One region of the Streptomyces sp. NBC_00659 genome, then DNA from elsewhere that is predicted to be linked to it. Evidence: predicted binding sites of a transcription regulator. Region 1 holds the regulator's gene; the other holds the start of a gene.
The links. Region 1 encodes HrcA, which represses chaperone genes, less so after heat shock. Its sites were predicted from a motif close to TTNGCACTCNGNNNNNCNGAGTGCNAA; they were not measured.
Positions count from the first base shown of each region.

Region 2: groL (chaperonin GroEL) is a predicted target of HrcA. The motif match lies at 1,470-1,496, and genes of this name have one in related genera.

Region 1 is NZ_CP109031.1:3,441,236-3,445,711, forward strand. It holds gene dnaJ (molecular chaperone DnaJ) at 77-1,213, opposite strand; gene hrcA (heat-inducible transcriptional repressor HrcA) at 1,214-2,230, opposite strand; gene OG410_RS14910 (MBL fold metallo-hydrolase) at 2,409-3,152, shown strand; gene OG410_RS14915 (DUF3097 domain-containing protein) at 3,337-4,143, shown strand; gene hemW (radical SAM family heme chaperone HemW) at 4,294-4,476, opposite strand, start outside.
Region 2 is NZ_CP109031.1:4,526,411-4,530,886, reverse strand. It holds gene thrC (threonine synthase) at 1-287, shown strand, start outside; gene OG410_RS19555 (MoaD/ThiS family protein) at 284-559, shown strand; gene OG410_RS19550 (cold-shock protein) at 1,001-1,204, shown strand; gene groL (chaperonin GroEL) at 1,622-3,247, shown strand; gene OG410_RS19540 (NADH:flavin oxidoreductase) at 3,535-4,476, shown strand, end outside.

The sequences.
Region 1 (4,476 bases):
GAAACCGGTCGCCGGTCCGAATAGTGCCTCCGACATGGAGGGCACGGGGCGTGTCCCGCCCCGTGCCCCGCTTGGATCAGCGGCCGTTGAACGCGTCCTTCAGCCGGGAGAAGAGGCCCTGCTGACCGGGCTGGAACTGACCGGTGGGCCGCTCCTCGCCGCGCAGTATGGCGAGCTCGCGCAGCACCCGCTCCTGCTCCGCGTCGAGCTTGGTCGGCGTGGTGACCTCGACGTGCACGATGAGGTCGCCGCGGCCGCCGCCGCGCAGGTGGGTGACACCCCGGCCGTGCAGCGGGATCGACTGGCCGGACTGCGTGCCCGGACGGATGTCGACCTCCTCCATGCCGTCGAGGGTCTCCAGCGGCACCTTGGTGCCGAGGGCCGCCGCGGTCATCGGGAGGGTGACCGTGCAGTGCAGGTCGTCGCCGCGCCGCTGGAAGGTCGAGTGCGGCAGCTCGTGGATCTCGACGTACAGGTCGCCGGCGGGGCCGCCGCCGGGGCCGACCTCGCCCTCGCCCGCGAGCTGGATCCGCGTGCCGTTGTCCACACCGGCCGGGATCTTGACCGTGAGGGTGCGACGGGAACGGACCCGGCCGTCGCCCGCGCAGTCGTGGCACGGGGTCGGGACCACGGTGCCGAAGCCCTGGCACTGCGGACACGGCCGTGAGGTCATGACCTGGCCGAGGAACGACCGCGTCACCTGGGACACCTCGCCGCGGCCGCGGCACATGTCACAGGTCTGCGCGGAGGTCCCGGGCGCCGCGCCTTCGCCGTTGCAGGTGGCGCAGACGACGGCCGTGTCGACCTGGATGTCCTTCGTGGTGCCGAAGGCCGCCTCGTCGAGCTCGATCTCCAGCCGGATCATGGCGTCCTGGCCCCGGCGGGTGCGCGAGCGCGGTCCGCGCTGCGACGCCGTGCCGAAGAACGCGTCCATGATGTCCGAGAAGTTCCCGAAGCCGCCCGCGCCGAAGCCGGCGGCACCCGCGCCGCCCTGCTGGGACAGCGGGTCACCGCCGAGGTCGTAGACCTGCTTCTTCTGCGGGTCCGACAACACCTCGTACGCGGCGTTGATCTCTTTGAACCGCTCCTGCGTCTTCGGATCGGGATTGACGTCCGGATGCAGCTCGCGAGCGAGCCTCCGGAACGCCTTCTTGATCTCGTCCTGGGACGCGTCGCGGCGCACGCCGAGTACGGCGTAGTAGTCCGTGGCCACTTACGACTCCGCCAGGATCTGTCCGACGTACCGTGCCACCGCTCGTACCGCTCCCATCGTTCCCGGGTAATCCATGCGGGTCGGGCCGACCACGCCGAGTTTGGCTACTGCCTCAACGCCCGAACCGTAGCCGACGGAGACCACGGACGTGGAGTTGAGTCCCTCGTACGCGTTCTCGTGCCCGATTCGCACGGTCATGCTCGAATCCCCGGCCTCTCCAAGCAACTTGAGGAGCACGACCTGCTCCTCCAGCGCTTCGAGCACCGGCCGGATGGTGAGAGGGAAGTCATGTCCGAATCGCGTCAGATTGGCGGTACCGCCGATCATCAGCCGCTCCTCGGTCTCCTCGACGAGTGTCTCCAGCAGTGTGGAGAGCACCGTCGAGACCGTACCCCGGTCTTCCGCCTCGAAGGCGTCCGGGAGGTCCTGGACGAGCTGCGGGACGTCCGCGAAGGGGCGTCCCGCGACCCGGCTGTTGAGCCGGGCGCGCAGGTCCGCCAGCGACGTCTCACCGAACGGCGCCGGACAGTTGATCATGCGCTGTTCGACCCGGCCGGTGTCCGTGATCAGCACGAGCATCACCCGTGCGGGAGCCATGGACAGCAGCTCCACATGGCGCACGGTCGAGCGGGTCAGCGAGGGGTACTGCACGACGGCGACCTGCCGGGTGAGCTGCGCGAGCAGCCGCACGGTCCGGCCGACGACGTCGTCCAGGTCGACGGCACCGTCCAGGAAGTTCTGGATGGCGCGGCGCTCGGGCGCGGTCATCGGCTTGACGCCGGCGAGCTTGTCGACGAAGAGGCGGTAGCCCTTGTCCGTGGGGATGCGCCCGGCACTGGTGTGCGGCTGGGCGATGTACCCCTCGTCCTCCAGGACCGCCATGTCGTTGCGGACGGTCGCGGGCGAGACGCCCAGCCGGTGCCGCTCGGTGAGCGCCTTGGAGCCGACCGGCTCCTCGGTGCCCACGTAGTCCTGGACGATGGCGCGCAGCACCTCGAGCCTGCGTTCGCTGAGCATCGCGCACACCTCCAGAAGTCGACTCGGTGGCCTTCGTGGCCTTCGTGGCTTTCGTCTGGCACTCAGCGCACGCGAGTGCCAACGTTCCCCAGCTCAGTGTACGGCGGTGAGGCACGCCCCGGGCAAGGGCGGGCCTGCGATGTCGTGCACGGCACCTGGTCACCGTTAGCGTCGCCGCATGAGGCTGACTTGGGAAGGGCTCGGGTGGGAAAGGCTGGCGCCCCGGGTGGGGCGACGGCGGCTTCCGGGCTGGGACTGCACGGCCGGGCTCGTCGTCGGCGAGGGGGCGGCGCTGATGATCGACGCCGGGTCCAGTCTCGCGGAGGGCGCCGCGCTGTGCGCCGACGCGCGTGCCCTCACCGGCGGGCGTGTGACTCATATCGCGCTCACCCACCCGCATTTCGACCACGTGTTCGGCGCCGCGGCGTTCGCGGGCGCACGGATCCTCGTCGCGGACGGTTCGTCCGGGGCGTACGAGAACGGCCGCGACGAGCTCTGCGCGGACGCGGTGCGCAACGGTCTCGACCCGAGGGCGGCGGAGGAGGCGGCCGACACCCTCGTACGCCCCCGCGGCTTCGTCCGGAGCACCTGGGACCTGGATCTCGGCGGCGTCGAGGTCCGGCTGGTGCGGACGGGCGAGGGCCACACCGCCCACGACCTCGTGGCCGTCGTGTCCGGCGACCCGGCGGTGGTGTTCTGCGGCGACCTGGTCGAGGAGTCGGGCGAGCCTCAGGCGGGCCCCGACGCCGTACCGTCACGCTGGCCCGCGGCTCTCGACCGGCTGCTCGGACTGGGCGGCGAGAACGCGCTGTACGTCCCCGGGCACGGGGCGGTCGTGGACGCCATGTTCGTACGGACCCAACGGGACGCCTTGGCGGCACGTTTCGGCGCGACGACTTCCGGCACGGCGGGTTCCGGCTGAGCGCGTCCGGTACGCGGGGCCGGTACCACGGGTTCCGGCCTGGCAGGTTCCGGCCGAGCGCGTCCGGTACGGCGGGGCCCGGCGCGGCGGATTCCGGCCGAGCGCGTCCGGTACGGGGGTTCCAGCACGGCGGATTCCGGCGTGTCGTGGTGAGCGGCGCCGGGCTTCTCCTATCGTCATCCGAATGCGCCAGTACTCTCCGGACCTGACCCCGCCGTGGAAGAAGCCCCGGTCCGTGCCCGAGGTCCCGGCGGACCCGGGTCTGGTCGTCGAGGAGCCCGGCACCGGCTTCTGCGGCGCGGTGATCCGCTGCGAGGCGGGCACCGTGACCCTGGAGGACCGCTTCGGCAAGCACCGGGTGTTCCCGCTGGAACCGCGCGGCTTCCTCCTGGAGGGCAAGGTGGTGACCCTGGTCCGCCCGGCGCCCGCGGCTCCCGTACGCCCCAGCCGTACGGCCTCCGGCTCGGTGGCGGTACCCGGCGCCCGCGCCCGGGTCGCGCGCGCCGGGCGCATCTACGTCGAGGGCCGCCACGACGCCGAACTGGTCGAGCGGGTCTGGGGCGACGACCTGCGCGTCGAGGGCGTCGTCGTGGAGTACCTGGAGGGCGTCGACGACCTCCCGGCGGTCGTCGACGCGTTCGCCCCGGGCCCGGACGCCCGGCTCGGCGTCCTCGTGGACCACCTGATCCCGGGTTCGAAGGAGTCCCGGATCGCCGAGGCGGTCACGAGCGAGCACGCCCTGGTGCTCGGCCACCCGTACATCGACGTCTGGGAGGCCGTGAAGCCGTCCTCCGTGGGCATTCCGGGCTGGCCCCGGGTCCCGCGCGGCCAGGACTGGAAGACGGGCGTGTGCCGGGCCCTGGGCTGGCCGGAGAACACCGGCGCGGCCTGGCAGCACATCCTGTCCCGGGTCCACTCCTACAGGGACCTGGAACCGGCGCTCCTGGGCCGCGTGGAGGAACTGATCGACTTCGTCACCGCGCCGGAGTGACCGGTCGGCGGCCGGTTCCCCGGGTCCGGCGCCGGTGCCCCTTGATGTCCGGGTTCCCACCGGAGCCGGGTGCCACCGGGCAGATACGGTCGCGTCCTCGGCCGGCCATCCACCGGAAATCATGACCGAGAACCGTACGGGAACAGGTGTTCAGTCCACCAGATCCCGGACGACGGCGTCCGCGAGGAGGCGGCCGCGCAGGGTGAGGACGGCGCGGCCGGCGTCGTACGGACCGGCTTCGAGGAGTCCGTCGGACAGAGCGCGGCGGGAGGCCGCGAGGCCGTCGGGGCGGAGCAGCGAGAGCGGGCAGCCCTCGCGCAGCCGCAGTTCGAG
Region 2 (4,476 bases), 1.1 Mb from region 1:
GGCGCACCGGCGGTGCGGTGGAGGACGTGAACGACGAGCAGATCGTCGACGCGATCAAGCTGCTCGCGCGCACCGAGGGCATCTTCGCCGAGACGGCGGGCGGTGTGACCGTCGGCGTCACCCGCAAGCTGATCGAGAACGGTCTCCTCGACCCGACCCTCACCACGGTCGTGCTGAACACCGGCGACGGCCTCAAGACTCTGGACGCGGTGGCCTCGGACACCGGGCTGACCGCGACCATCCGCCCGAACCTCGACTCCTTCCGAGAGGCTGGCCTCGCATCATGAGCGTCAACGTCCGCATCCCCACCATCCTGCGCACCTACACCGGTGGCGCCGCCGAGGTGACGGCCGAGGGCACGACCCTCGCCGAGGTCATCAGCGACCTGGAGAAGAACCACACGGGCATCGCCGCGCGCGTCCTGGACGACCAGGGCAAGCTGCGCCGCTTCGTCAACGTGTACGTCAACGACGACGACGTGCGCTTCGAGCAGGGCCTGGAGACGGCGACTCCGGACGGTGTCGGCGTTTCGATCATTCCGGCCGTCGCCGGAGGCTGATCGTTACCCTCGGTAATGCCCAACACGGCGCGTTCACAGAATTGCCCCCTCCGTGAGACAAACGGAGGGGGCAATTCTGTTGGGTTGAACGCGCTAGAGTTGGGGAAGCCGCTCCAATTTGGATGTTGGTTTCATGCCGGACGCATATGAGTGAGCGTTCGCGGGCCGATAAGAAGTAGCCAAAATGGCTCGCCTTTTTGGGCATTTTATGGCATTTGCGGGGCCCGACTTGCCCCGAATCCTTGCACATTCTCCGCATATCATTGATCGGCCATGCCCAGAATTCTCGTCCGATTGACCTGTTGCAGAGGGCAGTTGGACAGATACATTCAGCCGCGGTCGACGCGTTCCGGCGCACACCCCCAACCGTTGGGGGGTGAGGTCTGACCCGGATCCGCGAAGTGTGGATCTGTGCAAGGGCCAGTAATAGGGGAGTTAGGCATGGCTCAGGGCACCGTCAAGTGGTTCAACGCGGAGAAGGGGTACGGCTTCATCGCGGTCGACGGTGGTGCGGACGTCTTCGTGCACTACAGCGCGATTCAGATGGACGGCTACCGCACCCTTGAAGAGGGTCAGCGAGTGGAGTTCGAAATCTCGCAGGGCCAGAAGGGTCCGCAGGCGGACATGGTCAAACTCGCCGTCTGATCGGGCGCGAACGACCACCGACGCAACTCACATACGAGGGGCCCGCATCCCACCGGGATGCGGGCCCCTCGTACGTCCCCGGCCGCCTCCGGCCGTCCTCCGCCGGCCCTCCGCCTGCTCCTGCGCGCGCCCGCGCGCCCGCGAGTGCCCCCGTGTGGAGGCCGCTCGCGGGGGCGACCTCCGGGGCGCGTGCGGAGGTCGCCCGTCGGCCCTGTTTTCGTGAGAGGCGCTTGCACTCGCAGGGGTCGAGTGCTAATCATTGGCGTTAGCACTCTCCCAGTGAGAGTGACAGAACTTGGATCGGGTCAGCGAGGCCCGCAGGCCTGTGGGGCAAGGAACCACAAGGCTTGCAGGCCGTCCGTCGCGGGCGCGGGCACGATCCGGAGCAATCCACCCCGTCCGGGAGGACCACTTCACATGGCCAAGATCATCGCGTTCAACGAGGAGGCACGGCGCGGTCTCGAGCGCGGGATGAACCAGCTCGCTGACGCCGTCAAGGTCACCCTCGGCCCCAAGGGCCGTAACGTCGTCCTCGAGAAGAAGTGGGGCGCCCCCACGATCACCAACGATGGTGTTTCCATCGCCAAGGAGATCGAGCTCGAGGACCCGTACGAGAAGATCGGCGCCGAGCTGGTCAAGGAAGTCGCCAAGAAGACGGACGACGTCGCCGGCGACGGTACGACCACGGCGACCGTGCTGGCCCAGGCGCTCGTGCGCGAGGGTCTGCGCAACGTCGCCGCCGGCGCCAACCCGATGGCCCTCAAGCGCGGTATCGAGAAGGCCGTCGAGGCCGTCTCCGGTGCCCTGCTGGAGCAGGCGAAGGATGTCGAGACCAAGGAGCAGATCGCTTCGACGGCCTCCATCTCCGCCGCCGACACCCAGATCGGCGAGCTCATCGCCGAGGCGATGGACAAGGTCGGCAAGGAAGGCGTCATCACCGTCGAGGAGTCCCAGACCTTCGGTCTGGAGCTGGAGCTCACCGAGGGTATGCGCTTCGACAAGGGCTACATCTCGGCGTACTTCGCCACCGACATGGAGCGTATGGAGGCCGTCCTCGACGACCCGTACATCCTGATCGCGAACTCCAAGATCGCGAACGTGAAGGACCTGCTCCCGCTCCTGGAGAAGGTCATGCAGGGCGGCAAGCCGCTGCTGATCATCGCCGAGGACGTCGAGGGCGAGGCCCTGTCGACCCTGGTCGTCAACAAGATCCGTGGCACCTTCAAGTCCGTCGCCGTCAAGGCTCCGGGCTTCGGTGACCGCCGCAAGGCCATGCTCGGCGACATCGCCATCCTCACGGGCGGCGAGGTCATCTCCGAGGAGGTCGGCCTCAAGCTGGAGAACGCGGGTCTGGACCTGCTGGGCCGTGCCCGCAAGGTCGTCATCACCAAGGACGAGACCACGATCGTCGACGGGTCCGGCTCCGCCGACCAGGTCGCCGGCCGTGTGAACCAGATCCGTGCCGAGATCGAGAACTCGGACTCGGACTACGACCGCGAGAAGCTCCAGGAGCGTCTGGCGAAGCTGGCCGGCGGCGTGGCCGTCATCAAGGCCGGTGCCGCCACCGAGGTCGAGCTCAAGGAGCGCAAGCACCGCATCGAGGACGCCGTTCGCAACGCGAAGGCGGCCGTCGAGGAGGGCATCGTCGCCGGTGGTGGCGTGGCCCTGCTCCAGGCTTCCTCGGTCTTCGAGAAGCTCGAGCTCACGGGTGACGAGGCGACCGGCGCCAACGCCGTGCGTCTCGCCCTGGAGGCCCCGCTCAAGCAGATCGCCGTCAACGGTGGTCTCGAGGGTGGCGTCATCGTCGAGAAGGTGCGCAACCTGCCCGTCGGCCACGGCCTGAACGCCGCGACCGGTGAGTACGTCGACATGATCGCCGAAGGCATCATCGACCCGGCGAAGGTGACGCGCTCTGCCCTGCAGAATGCCGCCTCCATCGCCGCGCTGTTCCTGACCACCGAGGCCGTCATCGCCGACAAGCCGGAGAAGGCCGCTGCCGGCGGTGCTCCGGGCGGCATGCCGGGCGGTGACATGGACTTCTGATCGACCCCGGTCGATCAACCGTCCTGACGTTCCGAGGGCGGCACCTTCCCGCAAGGGGGGTGCCGCCCTCGGGCGTTTCCCGGACGACTCCCGGACGGCTCCCCGGGATGCGCCGGGTCCACGACGTGGCCCGGATCACAGGGGTGGGCGCGGGTACGGCGGAATGCCCCGCCCGGTGCGGAGGTTGACGCTGACGAGCAGTTGATGCATGTGCACATACCGCATGGAATCTCCTGCTTCGCAGACCGCTCGACGTCATACCGACCACCTCTTCGAGGAGCCCCCACGTGACCACTGACGCCGCGACCCGCGCAGCCGAGATCCTGTCCCGTCCCGTCTCGATCAACGGCCTGACCGTCCCGAACCGGATCGCCATGGCCCCGATGACCCGGATGTTCTCGCCGGGCGGTGTACCGGGGGAGGACGTCGTCGGCTACTACTCCCGCCGCGCCGCCGCGGGCGTCGGCCTGATCGTCACCGAGGGCACCTACGTCGGCCACGACTCGGCCGGACAGAGCGACGCGGTGCCGCGCTTCCACGGCGATGAGCAGCTCGCCGGATGGGCGAAGGTCGCCGACGCCGTGCACGCGGCGGGCGGCACGATCGTCCCGCAGCTCTGGCACATCGGCATGGTCCGCAAGACGGGCGAGCCGCCCTTCACGGACGCCCCGCCCGTCGGCCCCTCCGGCCTCTACAAGGAGGGCGCCGAGGTCACCGGCAAGAGCATGACCCAGCAGGACCTCGACGACGTCATCGAGGCGTTCGCCAAGGCCGCCGCCGACGCCGAGCGCATCGGCTTCGACGGTGTCGAACTGCACGGCGCCCACGGCTACCTGCTCGACCAGTTCCACTGGGCCGGCACCAACCGGCGCGAGGACGCGTACGGCGGCGACCCGGTGGCCCGTACGAAGTTCTCGGCGGAGATCGTCGCCGCGGTGCGTGCCGCCGTCTCGCCCGAGTTCCCCGTCATCTTCCGCTACTCGCAGTGGAAGCAGCAGGCGTACGACGCCCGGCTCGCGGAGACCCCGGAGGAGCTGGAGGCGATCCTCGCCCCGCTCGCCGCGGCCGGAGTGGACTCCTTCCACGCCTCCACCCGCCGCTACTGGGTGCCCGAGTTCGACGGTTCCGACCTCAACCTCGCCGGCTGGACGAAGAAGCTGACGGGCAAGCCCACCATCACCGTCGGTTCGGTCGGCCTGGACGGCGACTTCATCAAGGCCTTCGCGGGC